Regions from separate parts of the Bacillus sp. Pc3 genome, predicted to be linked through region 3. Evidence: riboswitches for the same ligand, from Rfam matches in the RefSeq annotation. Region 3 holds a riboswitch; each other region holds the start of a gene.
The links. Region 3 has a riboswitch for thiamine pyrophosphate ahead of thiT (energy-coupled thiamine transporter ThiT). Riboswitches for the same ligand answer to the same signal wherever they lie in the genome.
Positions count from the first base shown of each region.

Region 1 (5,488 bases), 1.4 Mb from region 3:
ACGGTACCGCTTAAAAAGTCGACGATTCTTTTCGCCTGATCATGCTGGATGCGCTGCAGATTGACGACAACCGCCCGCCTGTTCTTTAAATGATCGGCGATTTCCTGCGCTTCCGCATATACACGCGGTTCACTCAACACCACTTTAGAGGATTTCTGAACACTTTGCAAGCTTACTACGTTCTGCTTGCCCTGCGGCTTCTGAGCGTAAGCAGGCTGTTTATCTTTCTGCTGTTCATGCTCTTCCGGATGATCCTGCTCCGTTTCAATGTATTCGTACTCGTACTCCTCCTCATCCATTGAGAAAAAGTTTTTCAGTTTATTTTTCATGCTCATTTGTTTACACCCCCCGGTTCATTTCCGACTAATGAAGAGCCGATTCTGATAAAAGTTGCGCCCTCTTCAACAGCGATTTCATAATCATTTGACATGCCCATTGACAGTTCCCGGCACGGTGCGTTTGTCTGATTCAGTTTTTGTACCTGATCCCTCAGATCACGCAATTGCCGGAAGCAGGCTCTGATCGTTTCTGTATCGTCTGTCAGGGGAGCCATCGTCATCAGGCCCTCTACAGAAATGTATCTAAACTCAGAAAGCTCTCTGATAAAGGGGATGACCTCCTCTGTTTTCAAACCGTGCTTAGACGGCTCAAGCGAAGTATTCACCTGCACAAAACAGCGAACCGCATGCTGCGCCCGTTTTTCAATTTCTTTTGCCAATGACAGTCTGTCTAAGGAATGAATATAAGATACACGGTCAACGACGGCCTTCACCTTTCTGGACTGAAGACTGCCGATAAAGTGCCACTCCGGGCTGCCTTTGATGACTTCCTGCTTATGGATAAGCTCGGCATCCCGGTTTTCTCCCAGACTTGTAATACCGGCATCAACGGCCTCTTGAGCCCTTTCAGCTGATACGTATTTTGTAACCGCGATGACGGTAACATCTTCGGGGCTTCGGCCCGATCTGTTACATGCTTCGTTTATTCTTTCGTTTATATGTCGTAATTGATCAGCAACACGCAAGATCTTACGCCTCCTTCATTCCGATAAAGGACATCATGCGTCCCGTTTTCCCTTTGTCGCGGCGGTGTGAAAAGAATAGTTCACGCTCTCGTTCGGTGCATAAACCGCTGACTGAAATGTTTTCTTCCGGAATGCCGCAATGTATCAGAAGAAGACGGTTGACCTCTTTTAAATCAAGCTGATACTGGCCTTTTTCCGTTTCGCATATGGCGGATTCAGCCGTAAAAGGCAGCGCCCGCACTTCATTGATGACGCGGTCGTCGACTGTATAGCTTCCCGCGCTGATGGACGGACCGATGACAGCCTGAATATCTGTTAAACGGGAGCCTTCTTCGTTTACCCAGCGTTCCGTCATGATGCGTCCGATTTGTTTGACCGTCCCCTTCCATCCGGCATGGGCAGCGCCGATAATGGATTTCACCGGGTCATAAAAATACAAGGGCACACAGTCCGCAAAACAAAGGGCCAAAAAAAGATTCGCATCTTTCGTGTAGAGCCCGTCCGTCCCGCGGAATGCGGAAGAATAGTCTCTCGCCCCTTTTCCTTTATCCCCGGCTGTCACGCGCCGGACGCGGTTTTCATGTGTCTGGTCGGCGAACACCCAGGAATCCAGATCAGTACCGCATAAGGACGCTATGACTTCACGGTTTGTCACAACATCATGAGCTTCGTCTCGGACGTGCAATCCGGTATTTAATGACTCATACGGAGGATTGCTGACCCCGCCGTTTTTCGTCGTGAATCCGGCGATGACCTTTGTGTTAAGCTGATTCACACAGTTCCAGTCTTCTATCATGAGTGCCGAGGGGGTGGTAAGACTAAACGGGTGATATGTATTCATGGAGATCCAACCTTTCGACAAACATTAAAAAAGCGTAATTTCCCACTCATTTTAACACAATTTTAAGCATACGTTTAGCGGCTGATTGAAAAATGAGATAAATAAATGTGCCGGAAACATTGAGATTTCCGGCTTTTTACAAGTAAAGGGAGGATTACGCTCCCCCCTTTGGTTCGTTTACACGCACTAAGATGACATCTTCCCCAATTTTAACTATATTTCGCCAAGGAATGATCATTTCCTCTTCTTTTCCGAAAAAACCGAGAACTTTTCCGCTGCCGCCTAAAATAATCGCCTGAATTTTTCCCGTTGTCACGTTAATATCAATATCACCGATGCTTCCGAGTTTTTTTCCGTTCGACACGTTTACCACATCTTTTATTTGAAATTCAGATATGCTGATCATCCGTATCACGCCCTTTGCCCGTTCTTTTTCCTATTATATGAACGGCCGGGCTGAACCTTGTCACATCGGGCAATCTTTTTTGCGGCTGCACCAGCCGAGGATAAATCTCAGCATAATTTTCGTATAGTCCATAAGCTCATCAACGGACACTTCCTCGTTTACGGAGTGGGCGTTTTTTAAATCGCCGGGACCGTATATGACGCTCGGAATCCCGGCATGATAAAGCCACCCTCCGTCAGTTACGGTTTGGGAAACATCAATGACGGGCTCCTGTTTTCTGACGGCTGAGTGTGATGCAGCCAAGACAGAAACTGCCGGATGGTCCGAATCGATTTCCAGCGCCGGGAACACCTCTCCTCTGTCTTCAATCATCGAAGATCCTCCCCATTTGAACACCGGCCTGTTTTCTTTGAGCCACAGATCACTGTCAGCGACACGATTAATATAGTCTTCGATTTCTGCGGCTGCTTGTTCGTACGTTTCGTTCGGATAAAAGTGGACGGTGATCCATAACCGGCATTCATCGGCGACAAACGCTGCGTGTCTTCCGCCTTCAATGACGGCGGGGTTGATCGTATTGGTGCCGGGCGCAAAGCCGGGATAGCTTTTCGTTACCGCCCAGTGGCGCTCCAGCTCTCCCAAGGCAGTGATGATTTTTGCCATTTTTTCGATGGCGCTCGCTCCGAATGTGCCTCCGCCCGCATGAATCATATTGCGCCTCATGCCGTCATGAAATGTTTGTTTGCTTTTCAATTCTATCCAGCCGGTGATGACACCGCCCTGCCCTTGAATATGCAGGCTGCTCGTATCCGCAACAACCGCAAAATCCGCGTGATAGCCGCGGTTGCAGCATTCCAGCGTCCCCGCCTCACCGACTTCTTCTCCGATTACAGACTGTACAATGAGGTCGCCCGGAAGCTCAATGCCGGCATCATGGATCAGCTTCAGAGAGAAAAGAACACACGCCAAACCCCCTTTCATATCAGCGGCGCCCCTTCCGATCAGCATGCCGTCTTTTACGATCGGCTGAAACGGGTCAGAGTGCCAGTCTTCGCCCCCGGCTTCTGCCACATCAATGTGTCCGTTTAAAATCAGGCTTTGATGCCTGCTTGAATCTGTCCCTTTTAAAACACCGACTACATTCGGATCTTCCGGATACACATCCCACATATCGACCGAGAAGCCCGTTTCTTTTAAAAAGCCGGCCACCCACTTTTGGGCTTCTGCCGTATTTCTTGCTGGCGGGGCCGGAATCGGAAAGGCTATCAACCTTTCAGCAATATGTATGAAGTCATTCCGCCGTTTTTCCGCCTGGTGTAACAGCATATCAATCTGATGCATTGGAAATCTCCCCTTTGGCTGTATCAAAAAACCCGTTTCATTCATGAAATGAAACGGGTGAAAAACGGATCTTCCTCCGCTTTTTTCACCGCTTCCCTCCGCCGGCATGATCCGGATCAGGTCCGTTAAGGGTTGAGACAACGTCTCTCTCAGCCGCATGGCAGCACCCCCAGGGTGAATTTATGTTATTTTACGGATGATGCCTCTTTTGCACGTGTTAAAAACGGGCGGCCATTGTTCCATAAGACATTGACAGGCGTATCGAAAAACGCTGTAAGCCGCTCGTCAGAAAGCATGTCCCTGATTTTCCCGGAGGCGAACACCTCGCCCTGTTTTAAAAGCAGCGCCTGATCAAATACCGGCAGAATTTCTTCAGCGTGATGGGTGACATAAAGGATGGACGGCGCATTTTCTTTTTCGGCGATCGACGTAATCGTGTCCAGCAGCTGCTCCCTTGCCATAAAATCAAGACCCGTCACGGGTTCGTCCAAAATCAGCAGTTCCGGATCAGCCATAAGCGCCCGCGCAATCAGCGCTCTTTGTCTTTCCCCTTGTGATAATGTTTCATACCGTCTGTCGGCGTAACTGATGGCGCCCAAATCCTTCAGAAGACCGATCGCTTTTTCCCTTACCTGCTCACTCGGAGTTTCGTACAGCCCGATTGAAGCGTACGCGCCGCTGAGGGCGATTTCAAAAGCGGAGTCCGCGGCATATAATTTGTGCTGAAGACCTGCTGAAACAAGGCCGATTTTCCTCCTGAGCCTGTCACCGAGCTCTGTTTTGCCGAATTGATGGCCGAGCACCTGCATCTCTCCTGAAGTGGGGAAGTAATAAGAGCATAACATATTCAGCAAAGCCGTTTTTCCGGCTCCGTTTAATCCGTACAGCACCCAATTTTCGTTTTTCTCGACGCGCCAGTTGATATCTTTCAAAATCCATTTCCCGTTTCTTTTTAATGACACACTGTCCAGCTGTAAAATCATTGCAGTTTCCCCCGTTTACTTTATTTAAATTTTCCAAAAACTTTTACACATTAGAATACATCACTTTTTTGCAAACGTAAACCATCGCATGAAAAAAGCCTTTAAACAAGGTTTAAAGGCTTTTTCCGTTATTGATGGATATTCTTATTCATTTGTTTAATGGCTGCCTTTTCAAGCCTTGAGACCTGAGCTTGGGATATGCCGATTTCTTCAGCGACTTCCATTTGGGTTTTCCCTTGGAAAAAGCGCTTTCGCAAAATCATTTTTTCCCGTTCGTTCAGTCTTCTCATGCCTTCTTTCAGAGCCAGCTCCTCAATCCATTGTGTATCCTTATTGCGCTCATCGCTGATCTGGTCCATCACGTAAATCGGATCGCCGCCGTCATTATAAATCGGCTCAAACAGTGAAACCGGATCCTGGATGGCGTCAAGGGCAAACACAATTTCTTCATGGGGCACTTCAAGAACTTTAGCGATTTCCTCTGCTGTCGGCTCCCTGCTTGTCTCACTGATTAACCGCTCTCTTACTTGAAGCGCTTTATATGCGATATCGCGAAGCGACCTCGAGACGCGGATCGGATTGTTATCCCGCAAATATCTGCGGATTTCTCCGATGATCATCGGTACAGCGTATGTTGAAAACTTAACATTATGGCTTAGGTCAAAATTATCAATGGATTTCATTAGTCCGATGCAGCCGACCTGAAATAAGTCATCAACATACTCTCCTCTGTTGTTAAACCTCTGAATGACGCTTAAGACAAGGCGCAGATTGCCGTTTACAAGCTTTTCCCTCGCTGAATCATCGCCCTCATCCTGTAATTGCCTAAACAGCTTTCTCATCTCTTCATTCTTGAGCACCGGTAATTTGGAGGTATCCACCCCGCAAATTTC
Region 1 covers NZ_CP010406.1:531,472-536,959, forward strand. Annotated here, with positions in the region: gene sepF (cell division protein SepF) at 1-335, opposite strand, end outside; gene SB24_RS02100 (YggS family pyridoxal phosphate-dependent enzyme) at 332-1,024, opposite strand; gene pgeF (peptidoglycan editing factor PgeF) at 1,029-1,865, opposite strand; gene SB24_RS02110 (YlmC/YmxH family sporulation protein) at 2,020-2,271, opposite strand; gene SB24_RS02115 (acetylornithine deacetylase) at 2,332-3,612, opposite strand; TPP riboswitch at 3,689-3,793, opposite strand; gene SB24_RS02120 (ABC transporter ATP-binding protein) at 3,798-4,595, opposite strand; gene sigG (RNA polymerase sporulation sigma factor SigG) at 4,724-5,488, opposite strand, start outside.
Region 1: linked by a shared signal. The riboswitch ahead of SB24_RS02115 (acetylornithine deacetylase) and the one ahead of thiT (energy-coupled thiamine transporter ThiT) in region 3 are both predicted to bind thiamine pyrophosphate.

Region 2 (5,488 bases), 1.7 Mb from region 3:
CCGAATTCGATTTATTCTTTGACAAATCCCGTCATCACAGAAGAACTGACGGAGCAGGATAAAGAATTTTACCGGCATATTAATAAAATGTATATCATGCCGGAAAAAGAATTTTTAGAAGAGTTCGAGCGGTGGGTGATTGAGCTTGCGAAAGACCAGAAGCATCTGGATACTCCCGTCCAGTATGTGGTCCGTGAATTCATGAGAAACCGGAGACTATACGTCAGTTATTATAATGCGTTTGCCGATAAACATGAATCTTCGTTTGCACAGGGGGAAAGGAAGAAATGGGAGAATTTAATTGTACAAGTATTTGATTTTACGATTTACACGTTTGTCGATCATGCCGAGCATAACTCAAAAATGCAGCTGAATGCGCAAAGAGAAATGATTTTGGAGTTAAGCTCGCCGGTTATCACGCTGAGCAAACGGACGGCGCTGCTGCCGCTTGTCGGCGATATTGACACGGAGCGCGCCAAATTCATTCTTGAAAATACGCTGAGCACATGTGCAAAACGGCTGATTGAACATCTGCTAATTGACCTGTCGGGTGTAGTGGTTGTCGATACGATGGTGGCGCATCAGATTTTTAAATTAATTGAGGCGCTGAAATTGATCGGCGTCACGTCCACTTTATCCGGAATCAGGCCGGAAATCGCTCAAACCGCCGTACAGCTCGGCATTAATTTCTCAGATATTACGGTCAAGTCCAATCTCGCTCAGGCTCTCAATTATCATCAATAACATACATAACAAAACAGGCTGCCGAATCACTCCGGCGGCCTGTTTTTATACAAACAACAATGAAATGAGCCAGCTTGCCCCGAATAACAGAAGCACGAGCAGGAAAAAGCACCAGTCGGCGCGGCGCACGGTAACAGTTCTGTAAAACGTGCGGTTTCGGCTCCCCGTAAAGCCTTTAGATTCCATCGCGATCGCCGTGCGTTCCGCCTTTCTGATTGCGCCTGCCAATAGCGGAATGGTGAAGCGCCTGAAGGCGGAGAGCTTTCCTTTCAGCCCGGAATCAGACGCCGCGCCCCTGATTCTGTGCGCCTGCCGGATGATCAGGATTTCATCTTTCAGAAGAGGGAGAAACCGGAACCCCGCGATAACGCCGTATGCAAGCTTGGGCGGCAGCTTACACTGCTGAATCAGACTGAGCATGAACAGAATCGGATCGGTTGTGAAAAGAAACATCATCGACAAAGCGGAAAAACATAAAATACGAAACGCGATAGAAATCCCGAGCGCCGCGTTATCACTGTTGACGGCAATCGGCCCGAGCTTAAACAGCAGGTTGCTTCCGGTTGTCGGGACGTTTCCGAATACGGCGGCTGTCCATAAAGAACCGAAGGCCAGAATGACAAACGGAATCGTGAACAGCAGCCATTTTTTCAGCGGCACACGCCCCGCCGAGAGGACGCCTCCCGCAATGATGATATAAAACAAAGCAGGGGTGTACGGATTATAAATAAACGACAGCATAATGACGCATAACAATACAGCCGCCGCCTTTATTGACGGGTTAACAGCCTCCAGCCGCAAGTTCATTTCTCCGCCTCCTGTCGTGTTTCATCCATTCATACCGCAGCGGTAAAGCCAAATGCGCCTGCTCGGCGATCCCGGTGTTATCAGAAAATAAAGCGTCGGGAGTTCCCCGGAATACCAGTTTCGTGCCGCAGAGCACAAGGATCGTGTCGGCATAATCTGAGACGAGTTCCATATCGTGTGTCACCATCAAAACAGCCGTTCCTTCCTTTTGAATCTCACGGAGCATTTGCATACACTCCCGCGCCGTTTTGGCATCCTGTCCGAAAGTCGGTTCATCAAGCATCAAAACGTTCACATTGTGCATAAGCATCGTCGCGACGCTGAGCCTGCGTTTTTGTCCTTGGCTTAAAGAAAACGGATGCTGTGAGGCATGGCGTCTCAGGCCGAATCGGGTTAACAGCTGAAGAGCTTTCTCCTTTGCGGCTCTGCTGCTTTCAAAACCGAACATCAGCTCTTGAATGGCGGAATCTGTGACAAATTGGTGTTCAGGATTTTGGAAAACATATCCGATCAGCCGCCGCAGCTCTTTTTCAGAATAGGAATCAATCGGTCTGCCGTCTATTTTGATGTCTCCGCCCAGCGGACGGATGAGCTTGGCCGCGGCAGAAAGGAGCGTTGTTTTTCCTGTTCCGTTAGGGCCGGCAATCGCGGTGATTGAACCTTTTTTTACGGAAAAGCTCACATCCTGAAAAATGACGTCTGCTCCTCTTGAGAATGACAGCCCGTGAACGCTCAGCGCGTCTTCTGCCGAAAGCGCGGCGGGCCGGGGTTCGGGCAGAGACGGTACAGATTCTTGAAACAGCTTTTCTTTACACAATGTAAAAGGAATGCTGACGTGCTCCTGCAATGAGATCACACGCGGAATCGGAATGCCGAGCTGCATCAGCTCTTCAATCTTTGTTTCAAAGATAACGTCCGTCTCTCCGTCCATCACCTTCTGACCCGTTTCGTCAAGGACAATCGTCCTGTCCATCCACGGCGCCCAATGATCAAGCTGATGTTCGATAACGAGAAGGCCGAAGCCTTTTTTTGCTTGAAGATCTTTGATCAGCCGCACTAATTCACGTGCGGAATATGGATCAAGCTGTGCCGTCGGTTCGTCCAAAATAATGAGTTCCGGTTCCATCGCAATGATACAGGCAAGCGCCACTTTTTGTTTTGAACCGCCTGACAGCGAAGCGATCGTTCGCATTTTCAGATGAGTGATCTCCAATTTTGCCAAAACATCATCGATGATTGCGTCCATATCTTCTTTTGTATATTGCAAATTTTCCAGGCCGAAGGCGATTTCATCTTCAACCGTCAGCATGCAAAACTGCTGGTCCGGATCTTGAAACACGACGCCGATGGATCTGGCGGCGGGCTCTGTCAGATGTGAAAGAGGTGTTCCGTATAAAGAAACGGTTCCCGATTGAACCCCATCGCATGCTTCCGGGTACAGACCGTTTAAACAGAGAGCGAGCGAGCTTTTGCCGCATCCGCTCGGCCCGAGCAATAAAGCCCGCTCTCCTTTGCGGAGCTGAAAGGACACGTTTTGAAGAATCGGCTTTTCATCCTGATCATAAGAAAAGGTAAGACGGCCGGCCGATAGAAGGGGCTCAGATGCCTGCATCTTGGTTCACCTGTTTCTTTTTCTTCTTGAATTGTTTTCCGAGCGCCATGCCGTTCAGCACCCCTGTGTAAGCCAGCGCATCACTGATTGCTTTGCCGAGAAGGCCGGCAAGAAGCGCACCTGAGACCAGACGGATGAGAAGCATGACGGCTAATAAACCCGGATTCAAAACAGAGTATCCGGAAACGACCAAGTCATAAATGAAGCTCGTCACAGAAGACCCTATACCGGATAAAAGAAGCACGGGCAGGGTATACACCCGCCAGCGTGTCGCAAAAAAGACCGCTTCCGCACCGATTCCCTGTGCGATCCCGATCAGGATCACCATCGGTCCTGACGGATTTCCGAGTAAGCACTCCACAAACGCGGCGATGATTTCAGAAACAAGAGCCGCTCCCGGTTTTTGAATAATGTACGCGGCAATCACCGAGACGATAAACCAGATACCGTAAATCGGTTCATAGCTCATCCGGCCGAAAAACCCTGCCGCTATATTGCTTGCATGAGTTGATACTAAATAAATGACAGCAAATACAACACTGATGACGGACATGACGACAATTTCTCTCATTTTCCAAATTTTCATTGTGATCTCCTGCTTTCTTATCGGATAGTCGTATGTATGAAAGAGATGATTTTACAGGCGGTTCATATTCAGTTTCATATTGCGGTGTCCTCCCCCGTTTTTTAATGAAAAATAAAAAACTGCATATCCGAGGGAATATGCAGCAGCAGAACGAAAACGCATGGGGAAAAACCCTGCGCTCCGGTCAATCTGCACTTCCCCACGCTGGTATTATCCAGATCGGGTTATAAGGGATCAAAACACGCCTGCCGCATGTTTTATCTCAGCCGATAACAGCACCCCTAGTGCGTTTCCTATACAGTTTTTTATGATGACATCATCATAGTTGATCATGTCTGATTTGTAAACAGCCTTTCTCCAAACAGAGTTTGGAATCGGACCGGATGATCATTCATAAAGATAAGTAGAGCCCTTTTGATCAAAAGGAAACGGAGGACATCTATGTTTGTTCATACAGTGCAGTCTGGTGACTCGTTATTTTCCATCAGCAGAAAGTACGGATACCCTGTTGACAGCATCAGAAGTGTCAACGGGCTTGAGGAAACGAATATCGTTCCGGGGCAGGCGCTTTTAATCCCTCTTAATGAATATACGGTTCAGCCGAATGATACGTATGCCGTTATCGCAGGTAAGGCTTATGTGCCGCAGATGCAGCTGATGCAGGCAAACCCGGATATTCCGCCGAACCGGCTGCGGGCGGGTATGAAAGTGAAGATTCCTGATATCTCTAACTATCTTGCGGGAACCCTGCAATTTTATGTCATTCGGACGCCTGAAGCGGATAGAGAGCTAATTAATGATTTTGCGCCGTATTCTTCGGCGATTTCTTTGTTTGAATATCATTTTGGCCCGAATGGAGATATCATTAACGATTTAAACGACAGAACCGCAATAGAAACCACATGGCAGAACAGAGTGCGCCCGCTTGCCGTCATTACGAATCTGACAGAAGGGGGATTCAGTCCGGAATTAGCCCATCAAGTGCTGCAAAATCCGACGGCAAGAACGAATCTCGTCAGCAATATCGTCTCCTTAACCGTAAGAAAGGGATACGGCGGTGTAAATATCGATTTTGAACGGGTCAGAGAAGCTGACAGGGACCTCTTCACAGGATTTCTCCGGCAGTTAAAAACCCGGCTTTCAGAGCATCAGCTCGCGTTAACGATATCGGTTCCGGCGAAAACAAGTGATGCAGTGCCGTGGCTGAGGGGATATGATTACGGCGGAATTGGAGCCGTCGTCGATTATATGTTCATTATGGCGTACGACTGGCACCACGCCGGCAGTGAGCCGGGACCTGTGGCGCCTTTGACAGAGGTCAGGCAAACGATCAATTTTGCCATCAGCAGGGTGCCGAGAAGAAAAGTGATTCTCGGTGTTCCGCTGTACGGGTATGATTGGGTGATTCCGTACCGTCCCGGAACGATCGGATCCGCCATCTCCAATCAGCGCGCCATGGAAACGGCCATGAAGCATCAATCAGTGATCCGTTATTCCCAGCAGGAGCGTTCCCCTTACTTCCGGTATACTGATGAAAATGGAAGAACGCATGAAGTGTGGTTTGAGGATGTGCGGAGCATGAGTGAAAAAATGGTTCTCGTTCGGGAGTTCGGACTGCAGGCGATCGGCGCGTGGCAATTAACGCTCGGTTTCAAACCGGGCCCGTGGCTGCTTAGGAACTTTTTCACGATCCGAAAAATATAGCTGCATGTCCCGCTCCGCAAGTAATTTTTTTTCCT
Region 2 covers NZ_CP010406.1:785,559-791,046, reverse strand. Annotated here, with positions in the region: gene SB24_RS03175 (STAS domain-containing protein) at 1-744, shown strand, start outside; gene SB24_RS03170 (energy-coupling factor transporter transmembrane component T family protein) at 790-1,551, opposite strand; gene SB24_RS03165 (ABC transporter ATP-binding protein) at 1,526-3,163, opposite strand; gene SB24_RS03160 (ECF transporter S component) at 3,150-3,749, opposite strand; TPP riboswitch at 3,929-4,042, opposite strand; gene SB24_RS03150 (glycoside hydrolase family 18 protein) at 4,191-5,453, shown strand.
Region 2: linked by a shared signal. The riboswitch ahead of SB24_RS03160 (ECF transporter S component) and the one ahead of thiT (energy-coupled thiamine transporter ThiT) in region 3 are both predicted to bind thiamine pyrophosphate.

Region 3 (5,488 bases):
TGATATCTAAGGGGGAACTGTTATGACTATGCCGATTATCATCGTTATCGGAATCGTATTCTTTTTACTCATCGCACTTATTGCTGTATTTATTACGAAGTACCGGACAGCGGGGCCGGACGAAGCCCTTATCGTGACCGGAAGTTATTTGGGAAATAAGAACGTCCACATTGATGAAGGCGGAAATCGTCTGAAAATCGTCCGGGGCGGGGGAACGTTCGTGCTCCCGGTATTCCAGCAGGCAGAACCTCTCAGTTTACTGTCAAGCAAACTTGATGTCTCTACACCTGAAGTCTATACAGAGCAAGGCGTGCCGGTAATGGCCGACGGAACCGCCATTATTAAAATCGGAGGCTCCATCGGTGAAATCGCCACAGCAGCTGAACAATTTTTGGGGAAATCCAAGGACGACCGTGAGCAGGAGGCGCGGGAGGTGCTGGAAGGCCATCTGCGCTCCATCCTCGGCTCCATGACCGTTGAAGAGATTTATAAAAACAGGGAAAAGTTTTCTCAGGAAGTCCAGCGGGTCGCGTCTCAGGATCTTGCTAAAATGGGGCTTGTGATCGTTTCTTTTACGATTAAAGACGTCCGCGATAAAAACGGCTATCTTGAATCATTAGGTAAGCCGAGAATCGCCCAAGTCAAGCGGGATGCGGACATTGCCACGGCAGAAGCGGATAAAGAGACGAGGATTAAACGCGCGGCCGCTGATAAAGACGCAAAAAAATCAGAGCTGGAGCGGGCGACGGAAATAGCTGAAGCGGAAAAAATCAATCAGCTGAAAATGGCGGAATACAGAAGAGAGCAGGATACAGCAAAAGCCAATGCCGACCAGGCATATGATCTTGAAACAGCAAAAGCCCGCCAGCAGGTGACAGAGCAGGAAATGCAAATTAAAATTATTGAGCGGCAAAAGCAGATTGAATTGGAGGAAAAAGAAATTCTGCGCCGTGAGCGCCAATATGACTCTGAAGTGAAGAAAAAAGCCGATGCTGACCGTTACTCGGTGGAACAAGCGGCCGCGGCCGCAAAAGCGAAGCAGCTCGCAGAAGCGGATGCCGAGCAGTACAGCATCGAAGCGATGGCCAAGGCGGAAGCGGAACGCGTGAGAATTGACGGTCTTGCTAAAGCGGAGGCTGAAAAGGCGAGAGGAGAAACCGAAGCGGAAGTCATCCGCCTGAAAGGTCTCGCAGAAGCGGAAGCTAAAGAAAAAATCGCCGAAGCATTCGAAAAATACGGGCAGGCTGCAATCCTTGATATGATTGTGAAAATGCTGCCTGAATATGCGAAGCAAGTCTCAGCGCCTCTTTCCAACATTGATAAAATAACCGTCGTTGATACGGGAGGAAGCGGTGAAAATGGCGGGGCCAATAAAGTCACAGGCTACGCAACCAATTTAATGGCCGGTCTTCAGGAAAGCTTAAAAGCATCTTCCGGAATCAATGTAAAAGAGCTTATTGAGAATTTTTCAGGCAAAGGAAACATAAAACAAAGTATAAATGAACTTACAAAAGAACTGAGTGATTCAAACGAACGGCACAGCCCGGAATAAAAAAACAGCAGGCGTAAACCGCCTGCTGTTTCAGTTTGTCCGCTTAGCTTCAAGAAGCCGCGGCGCAGTCATGAATAATAAGATAAGGACAATGGCCGAAAGGATAAAAGAAGGAATCATATAAGTCGCGTTGTAGACGGACGAATAAATCCATACCGGCGTGCCTTTCGGAGCATAGCTTCCGAAAAAGACAGCTCCGGAGACCACATGTGCCGCATAGCGCAGCACACTGCCGATGAAAACACCGCCTATAACATACATCGTTAAAGCGCCTCTTTTTTTATTCAATGCCGATTCTCGTACACCGGAAGCAAACAAGCCGCTGAAACCGAGAACTGCAAATGCCGCGATGTAATCAAGAAATAGCTGCACCGGGTGCTGCAAAAACAAATTGCCGATGGCGATCTGGACAATCCCTGTCAAAAAGCCTGTCGTAAGCCCGGCTTTCACTCCCCAGCGGAATGAAATCAAAAAAATCGGAATCATCATAATAGAGACCGAACCGCCTTGGGGCATCCGGAGAAACATACCTGAGACAATGTCCAGAATGACAGCCGCCCCGGTCATAATCGCTATTTCAATTAAGCGCACAAGCTGTGTTGAATGATTCATAGTTTTCCCCCTGGTCAGACAACCGTAACAAGGATAAACAAAAAAGCAGCGCGGGGAAGGATGGGAAAAGGTCCGCGCGCTGCTTGCATAAACTGCAAATCATTTGGCTTTGCCACATCCCTACGCCAGCGTTAACTAACAGGTTCAAAGGGTCAGAACAAAACGTTCACTCTCAGCTTTAATGCTCCCCTTGTGGTCATCAAGTATTTAGTTCAATCTTACTATACAAGAAAATATGCCAAACCACAAGACAGCTTATCTTTCTATAGAAGAGAAACTGAAATAAGTATGAAAGAAAATAATTAATGATTTTTTTAAAAAAACTATTGTCATATTTTCAAAAGGGTGTTATATTATTAAACGTCGCTGATGAACAGCAGACAACAACGAAAAGCTTCGGAAACAACTTGAAAAAAGTTGTTGACATAAAAGAAGCTGAGTGGTAAGATAATAAAGCTGCTTCAACAAGCGGTAATGATCTTTGAAAACTAAACAAGACAAAACGTACCTGTTAATTCAAAGTTTTAAATAAATCGCACAGCGATGTGCGTAGTCAGTCAAACTACTTTATCGGAGAGTTTGATCCTGGCTCAGGACGAACGCTGGCGGCGTGCCTAATACATGCAAGTCGAGCGGACAGATGGGAGCTTGCTCCCTGATGTTAGCGGCGGACGGGTGAGTAACACGTGGGTAACCTGCCTGTAAGACTGGGATAACTCCGGGAAACCGGGGCTAATACCAGATGGTTGTCTGAACCGCATGGTTCAGACATAAAAGGTGGCTTCGGCTACCACTTACAGATGGACCCGCGGCGCATTAGCTAGTTGGTGAGGTAACGGCTCACCAAGGCGACGATGCGTAGCCGACCTGAGAGGGTGATCGGCCACACTGGGACTGAGACACGGCCCAGACTCCTACGGGAGGCAGCAGTAGGGAATCTTCCGCAATGGACGAAAGTCTGACGGAGCAACGCCGCGTGAGTGATGAAGGTTTTCGGATCGTAAAGCTCTGTTGTTAGGGAAGAACAAGTGCCGTTCAAATAGGGCGGCACCTTGACGGTACCTAACCAGAAAGCCACGGCTAACTACGTGCCAGCAGCCGCGGTAATACGTAGGTGGCAAGCGTTGTCCGGAATTATTGGGCGTAAAGGGCTCGCAGGCGGTTTCTTAAGTCTGATGTGAAAGCCCCCGGCTCAACCGGGGAGGGTCATTGGAAACTGGGGAACTTGAGTGCAGAAGAGGAGAGTGGAATTCCACGTGTAGCGGTGAAATGCGTAGAGATGTGGAGGAACACCAGTGGCGAAGGCGACTCTCTGGTCTGTAACTGACGCTGAGGAGCGAAAGCGTGGGGAGCGAACAGGATTAGATACCCTGGTAGTCCACGCCGTAAACGATGAGTGCTAAGTGTTAGGGGGTTTCCGCCCCTTAGTGCTGCAGCTAACGCATTAAGCACTCCGCCTGGGGAGTACGGTCGCAAGACTGAAACTCAAAGGAATTGACGGGGGCCCGCACAAGCGGTGGAGCATGTGGTTTAATTCGAAGCAACGCGAAGAACCTTACCAGGTCTTGACATCCTCTGACAATCCTAGAGATAGGACGTCCCCTTCGGGGGCAGAGTGACAGGTGGTGCATGGTTGTCGTCAGCTCGTGTCGTGAGATGTTGGGTTAAGTCCCGCAACGAGCGCAACCCTTGATCTTAGTTGCCAGCATTCAGTTGGGCACTCTAAGGTGACTGCCGGTGACAAACCGGAGGAAGGTGGGGATGACGTCAAATCATCATGCCCCTTATGACCTGGGCTACACACGTGCTACAATGGACAGAACAAAGGGCAGCGAAACCGCGAGGTTAAGCCAATCCCACAAATCTGTTCTCAGTTCGGATCGCAGTCTGCAACTCGACTGCGTGAAGCTGGAATCGCTAGTAATCGCGGATCAGCATGCCGCGGTGAATACGTTCCCGGGCCTTGTACACACCGCCCGTCACACCACGAGAGTTTGTAACACCCGAAGTCGGTGAGGTAACCTTTATGGAGCCAGCCGCCGAAGGTGGGACAGATGATTGGGGTGAAGTCGTAACAAGGTAGCCGTATCGGAAGGTGCGGCTGGATCACCTCCTTTCTAAGGATTTTAACGGAATATAAGACCTTGGGTCTTATAAACAGAACGTTCCCTGTCTTGTTTAGTTTTGAAGGATCATTCGATTCTTCGAGATGTTGTTCTTTGAAAACTAGATAACAGAAGTAATTCACATTCAATTAGTAATGCAAGATATCACGTAGTGATTCTTTTTAACGGTTAAGTTAGAAAGGGCGCACGGTGGATGCCTTGGCACTAGGAGCCGATGAAGGACGGGACGAACACCGATATGCTTCGGGGAGCTGTAAGCAAGCTTTGATCCGGAGATTTCCGAATGGGGAAACCCACCACTCGTAATGGAGTGGTATCCATATCTGAATACATAGGATATGAGAAGGCAGACCCGGGGAACTGAAACATCTAAGTACCCGGAGGAAGAGAAAGCAAATGCGATTCCCTGAGTAGCGGCGAGCGAAACGGGACCAGCCCAAACCAAGAGGCTTGCCTCTTGGGGTTGTAGGACACTCTGTACGGAGTTACAAAGGAACGAGGTAGATGAAGAGGTCTGGAAAGGCCCGCCATAGGAGGTAACAGCCCTGTAGTCAAAACTTCGTTCTCTCCTGAGTGGATCCTGAGTACGGCGGAACACGTGAAATTCCGTCGGAATCCGGGAGGACCATCTCCCAAGGCTAAATACTCCCTAGTGACCGATAGTGAACCAGTACCGTGAGGGAAAGGTGAAAAGCACCCCGGAAGGGGAGTGAAAGAGATCCTGAAACCGTGTGCCTACAAGTAGTCAGAGCCCGTTAACGGGTGATGGCGTGCCTTTTGTAGAATGAACCGGCGAGTTACGATCCCGTGCAAGGTTAAGCAGAAGATGCGGAGCCGCAGCGAAAGCGAGTCTGAATAGGGCGAATTGAGTACGTGGTCGTAGACCCGAAACCAGGTGATCTACCCATGTCCAGGGTGAAGTTCAGGTAACACTGAATGGAGGCCCGAACCCACGCACGTTGAAAAGTGCGGGGATGAGGTGTGGGTAGGGGTGAAATGCCAATCGAACCTGGAGATAGCTGGTTCTCTCCGAAATAGCTTTAGGGCTAGCCTCAAGGTAAGAGTCTCGGAGGTAGAGCACTGATTGGACTAGGGGCCCCTACCGGGTTACCGAATTCAGTCAAACTCCGAATGCCGATGACTTATCCTTGGGAGTCAGACTGCGAGTGATAAGATCCGTAGTCGAAAGGGAAACAGC
Region 3 covers NZ_CP010406.1:3,073,128-3,078,615, forward strand. Annotated here, with positions in the region: gene SB24_RS14690 (NfeD family protein) at 1-3, shown strand, start outside; gene SB24_RS14695 (flotillin lipid rafts scaffold protein FloT) at 23-1,552, shown strand; gene thiT (energy-coupled thiamine transporter ThiT) at 1,583-2,164, opposite strand; TPP riboswitch at 2,265-2,365, opposite strand; rRNA gene SB24_RS14705 (16S ribosomal RNA) at 2,732-4,281, shown strand; rRNA gene SB24_RS14710 (23S ribosomal RNA) at 4,457-5,488, shown strand, end outside.

Region 4 (5,488 bases), 1.9 Mb from region 3:
GACAGCGCGAGTACCGTTGTTTTTATCCTCCATTTTCTCTCCTTCATCTTTATCGAACCCCCGCATGCTTTTCATCTATCTTTATATAAATCTGCTCCATCTGTTCCTCATTTCTCATAATCTCCCGTTTGTTTTTCTCTACAAGCAGTTCGAAATTCAATGTGTATTTTCTGTACTTTTTTCGTTTTTTGCTCTTTTTGCGTACATGTGATACCTTTTTTAACGCCACTTTTATCCCTCCGCTTTTCATTTCATTCATGACTTTCACGCAAAAAAGGCCCTTATCTGTTTAAAAGATAAGAGCCTTCGGTGATCCGATCAGCCATCGTTTGGAAATATGTAATGATTATGTTAATTCATACAATCCCTACCTGTCAACTATAATTTAAAATATCGTTTCCTTCCGGGGGTTTTCCTCATACACTCTCTCATTTTTCCGCATATGCTAGAAAACATAGCAGAGTACAAGTGAAAGTGAGTGAGAATGTGGAAAAGACAACATTGACCGGTCGCATCGTCAAAAAAGATGACCCGGACTATAATGCTGCAAGAACCAATATCAATTTAAGCCTGCAAAGATATCCAGACATCATTGTGTTTTGTCAAAACAAACATGACGCCCTCAATGCGGTGAGATGGGCACGTGAGAACAATGTGCCTTTCCGTATCAGAGGCGGAAGACACAGCTACGAAAATTTTTCCCTGTTAAATGACGGACTAGTCATTGATCTCAGTGAAATGAAGAAAATAAGAGTAAATGAGGATAAGCGGCTGGTCTCGATTGAAGCGGGAGCCGAATTGGGGGAAGTCTACCGGACACTCTGGCGGTACGGCTTGACCCTTCCTGCGGGAACCATTGCGAATGTGGGAATCACAGGGCTGACGCTCGGGGGAGGAATCGGATATTTAACAAGGACAGCCGGACTTACTTGCGATCGTCTCCTCCAGCTCGAAATGATCATAGCGGACGAAAAAGCGGGTGCTGACTTGATCACAGTCAACCGCTCAAAGCACTCTGATCTATTTTGGGCATCTCAGGGCGGAGGGGGAGGCAACTTCGGCATTGTCACATCCATGATGTTTAAAGCCGTGCCGATCTCGTGCGTGTCTGTTTTTTCTGTCACTTGGGGCTGGGATGATTTTGAGGAAGTATTTAACACATGGCAGCGCTGGGCTCCATTTACAGACAACCGGCTTACCTCATCAATTCAGTTTTGGCCTAAGGAAGTAAACCGCATAGAAGCGCTCGGTCAATTTACCGGGACAAAGGATGAGCTGAAAGAACTGCTGGCTCCGTTAATGAAAGCGGGAAAACCGGCAAGCGGCATGGTCAAGACAGTGCCATTTATTAAAGCGGCAGCCTTTTTTAACAGCCCGGGAGGCAATCAGCCGCAAAAGATGAAGCGGTCAGGATCCTTTATTGAAAAACCATTATCAACACGCGCGATTTCCACTTTAAAGCGCTATTTAGAGCACGCTCCGAACGAAAACGCCAGTGTGTGGCAGCAATCTCTCGGCGGGGCGGCCGGACGGATCGCTCCTGACCAAACGGCATTCTACTATCGCAACGCAATCATTGCCCAAGAATATATTACAACTTGGACATCTGCTGAAGAAGAAAGACAAAATGTCCGCTGGATCGAAGGACTGAGAACGTCCCTATCAAGAGAAACGATGGGAGATTACGTGAATTGGCCTGATAGAGAAATCAGAAACTGGCTGCAAACGTATTACGGAGAAAATGTTCACCGCCTCCGTCAAGTCAAAACGAAATACGATCCGGAAAATATATTCCGCTTTGAACAGAGCATTCCGCCGCTTCGCCGTTCACCGTTTTTCTAAAAAAGATGAAGATGGGCAAACTCCATCTTCATCTTTTCTTTTATTGATATAAACGGCTTCCCTTCTCTGCAAACTCTTTTGCTTTTTCTTTCAGCCCTTCGTTGACGGCCTCGTCTTCAGTAAGTCCGTTTTCCTTCGCATAATCACGAATATCCTGAGAAATTCTCATACTGCAGAACTTCGGACCGCACATCGAACAGAAGTGAGCCGTTTTTGCGCCTTCAGCCGGCAGCGTTTCATCATGATATTCCATTGCTCTTTCAGGATCAAGCGACAAATGAAATTGATCACGCCACCGGAATTCAAACCGCGCCTTAGACAGAGCATCGTCACGGATCTGTGCACCCGGATGCCCTTTAGCAAGGTCTGCGGCATGTGCCGCGATTTTGTACGTGATGACACCTTCTCTTACATCATCACGATTCGGCAGCCCCAAATGCTCCTTCGGCGTGACATAGCAAAGCATCGCCGTCCCGTACCAGCCGATCATCGCCGCGCCGATTGCTGAAGTAATGTGGTCATAACCCGGAGCGATATCCGTCGTTAATGGTCCGAGCGTGTAAAAAGGCGCCTCTTTACAAATTTCCAGCTGCTTGTCCATGTTTTCCTTAATTTTATGCATCGGCACATGACCCGGTCCTTCGATCATCACTTGCACATCGTGCTTCCACGCAATCTCCGTCAATTCTCCGAGAGTTTCCAATTCCGCAAACTGCGCTTCATCATTGGCATCCGCAATCGAACCGGGGCGAAGCCCGTCACCAAGAGAAAAAGCGATATCATAGGTTTTCATAATTTCACAAATGTCTTCAAAATGCGTGTACAGAAAGCTTTCCTGATGATGAGCCAGGCACCATTGCGCCATAATTGCCCCGCCGCGGGATACGATTCCCGTCGTGCGTTTAGCCGTTAACGGGACGTAACGAAGCAGTACGCCGGCATGGATGGTGAAATAATCCACGCCCTGCTCCGCCTGCTCAATCAATGTGTCACGATAAATGTCCCACGTTAAATCCTCGGCAATGCCATTTACTTTTTCAAGCGCCTGATATATCGGCACCGTCCCCACAGGCACGGGGCAGTTGCGGATAATCCATTCACGCGTCGTATGAATGTCTTTTCCCGTGGATAAGTCCATCATCGTATCGGCGCCCCAGCGAATCGCCCACGTCATTTTTTCGACTTCTTCTTCGATAGAAGATGTAACAGCCGAGTTGCCGATATTGGCATTGATTTTCACATGAAAATTCCGGCCGATAATCATCGGCTCGCTTTCCGGGTGGTTGACGTTAGAAGGAATAATCGCCCGGCCGCTCGCCACCTCTTCCCTGACAAATTCGGGAGACACATGCTCACGTATTGCGATAAACTCCATTTCCGGCGTAATGATGCCTTTTCTCGCATAATGCAATTGTGTTACATTTTTCCCCGGCTTGGCCCGAAGCGGTTTCCGCTGTAGGCCGGGGTATTCGGCGGCACGGCCCTCTTTTTTATAGCCGTTGTCTTCAGGTCTCACGGTCCGGCCGTTATATTCTTCTACATCTCCGCGCCCGGTAATCCACTTTGTGCGGAGCGCCCCCAGCCCTTCATGAATATCAATCTGTACATCTGGGTCTGTATACGGCCCGCTCGTATCATAAACACGGACCGGCGCATTCTCCTCTTCCCCGAATGCCCCCGTAGTCGCACTCAGGCTGATTTCCCGCATCGGCACTCGTATATCGGGCGAAGAACCTTCTGCATAAACCTTTTTACTGCCGGAAAAACTCGACATAATGGAAATGTTCGCTTGCTGTACTGATTGATTTTGCATACAAATCTCTCCTTTATCATTTGAATAACAGAACCAAGCTCAGCACCAGCACAAAAAAACCGGGTTCAAAGAAGAACCCGGTTTTGCAGTCAGAAAGAAACTATTATTGTTTTCATCAACAATAATAAAACCTTTACTTCCCCACGCTGGTACGAACCAGATCAGGTCCAAAGGGTTAAGAAGCCGCCGCTTCTCTCTCAGCCCGCTCAGACGGGCACCCCCAGTAACTATTGATTTCGCTCTCATCGTAACATAAGTTGTGTACAAAAAAAAGCATATTATCAAAATTCAGATAACGGTAAGGTCATAAGCTCTGTTTCCCGAACGCCTTTTTCGGTATTAAAAACCCGATAACCCTTTGCGGTTTCCCGGGAGGAGACAGCCCGGAACAGCTGACCGTCTTTATAATGAAGCGCAGCGCCGTCATCAGCGGCATAGCCCTCCCTGAGTTTCTTTTCTGAAATCAGACGGTGATACACCGGCCGGCGCTCCGCTTCTCCGTCATAGTGCGGACAAAAGCTTCCCCGCAAAAATCCTAAAGCTCTTAACTCTCTCAAATCTCCAGCTGAATCCGTCACTCCTTCTTCATACCAGCAAATCGCCCCGGCGCTGAGACCCGCCAACATGATGCCGTTTTCCCAAGCCTCACGAAGAATAAGGTCAAGCCCCCACTCTTTCCATAAGACAAGCATATTGCGCGTATTTCCGCCGCCGACATATATAATATCTTTCTTCATGAGAAAGGATCTGAGATCAGAACCCGGCGGTTTAAACAGCGACAAGTGATCCGGCTCACACCGCAGCTTTTGAAAGGCCTGATAAAACCTGCCGATATAATTCTCCGAATCTCCGCTTGCCGTCGGCAAAAAACAAATTTTCGGCTTTGACCGCGCCGACTGCTCTAAAATATACTGATCCAGCACAAGATGATCCGGCTCCATGGAAAAGCCCCCGCCGCCCATTGCAATAATCTGCTTCAATGTCATCACCTCTTTTTTCCTCTAGTATAACAGCTCATAAAAAGGCGTTACCCCCCATTCCGGATACCGCCTTTAAAAAGTATTTGTTATCTGAAAAATGAAAACGCACCGTATAACACAACGGAGATCCCCGCGGCGATAAGCGCCGGAACAAGCTTCGAACGGGCATACTTCACAACATCGATCCCCAACACCGTACAGGTTGTCACCGTATTATCACTGAGAGGAGAAGCAAACGCTCCAAATGTTCCGCTCGCAAACACGGCCCCGATCGCTAATAATAAACTGGTATGTGACTGTACCGCCAGCGTTACGCCGAGCGGCATTAATAGCCCCCAAGTCCCCCAGGATGACCCGATAAAATAGGATATAACAGCCCCCAGTATAAAAAGAGACGGCGCAATAAACATATGAGGGATCCATGACGTTAAATGAGAAGTAACATATTTCGAGAATCCCAGATCTTCAGATACTGCTGTTACGGCCCAAATCAGCGATAACATAATAATAACGTTGACCAATTCGTTTCCGCCCTTAATAAAATGGGTAACAAGCTCGCCTGCATGAAAACGCTGAAACATAAAAAGAGCAAATGCTGCAATAACCGCTGCCAATAATGCGGTTAACATGACGCCAAGCATATCGCTTTTGATAAAAGCATTCAAAAACCCTTGTGCTTTTGAATGGCCGTCCCACCAGCTGAGAAAGAGTGTTAATAGCAAAAACAGCCCGATCGGAATGATTAAATTCCAAGGCCGAATCGGTGTTTCCTTAATATAAGCACGGTGCGCCGAATCCAGCTCCTCCTGCTGGTCAGCATGCTCATCACTTTCGAACATTCCCGTATGTCCAT
Region 4 covers NZ_CP010406.1:1,199,975-1,205,462, forward strand. Annotated here, with positions in the region: gene SB24_RS05370 (ABC transporter substrate-binding protein) at 1-47, opposite strand, end outside; gene SB24_RS05375 (FbpB family small basic protein) at 50-229, opposite strand; gene SB24_RS05380 (FAD-binding oxidoreductase) at 487-1,842, shown strand; gene thiC (phosphomethylpyrimidine synthase ThiC) at 1,883-3,655, opposite strand; TPP riboswitch at 3,777-3,887, opposite strand; gene SB24_RS05390 (Type 1 glutamine amidotransferase-like domain-containing protein) at 3,937-4,635, opposite strand; gene SB24_RS05395 (Na+/H+ antiporter NhaC family protein) at 4,722-5,488, opposite strand, start outside.
Region 4: linked by a shared signal. The riboswitch ahead of thiC (phosphomethylpyrimidine synthase ThiC) and the one ahead of thiT (energy-coupled thiamine transporter ThiT) in region 3 are both predicted to bind thiamine pyrophosphate.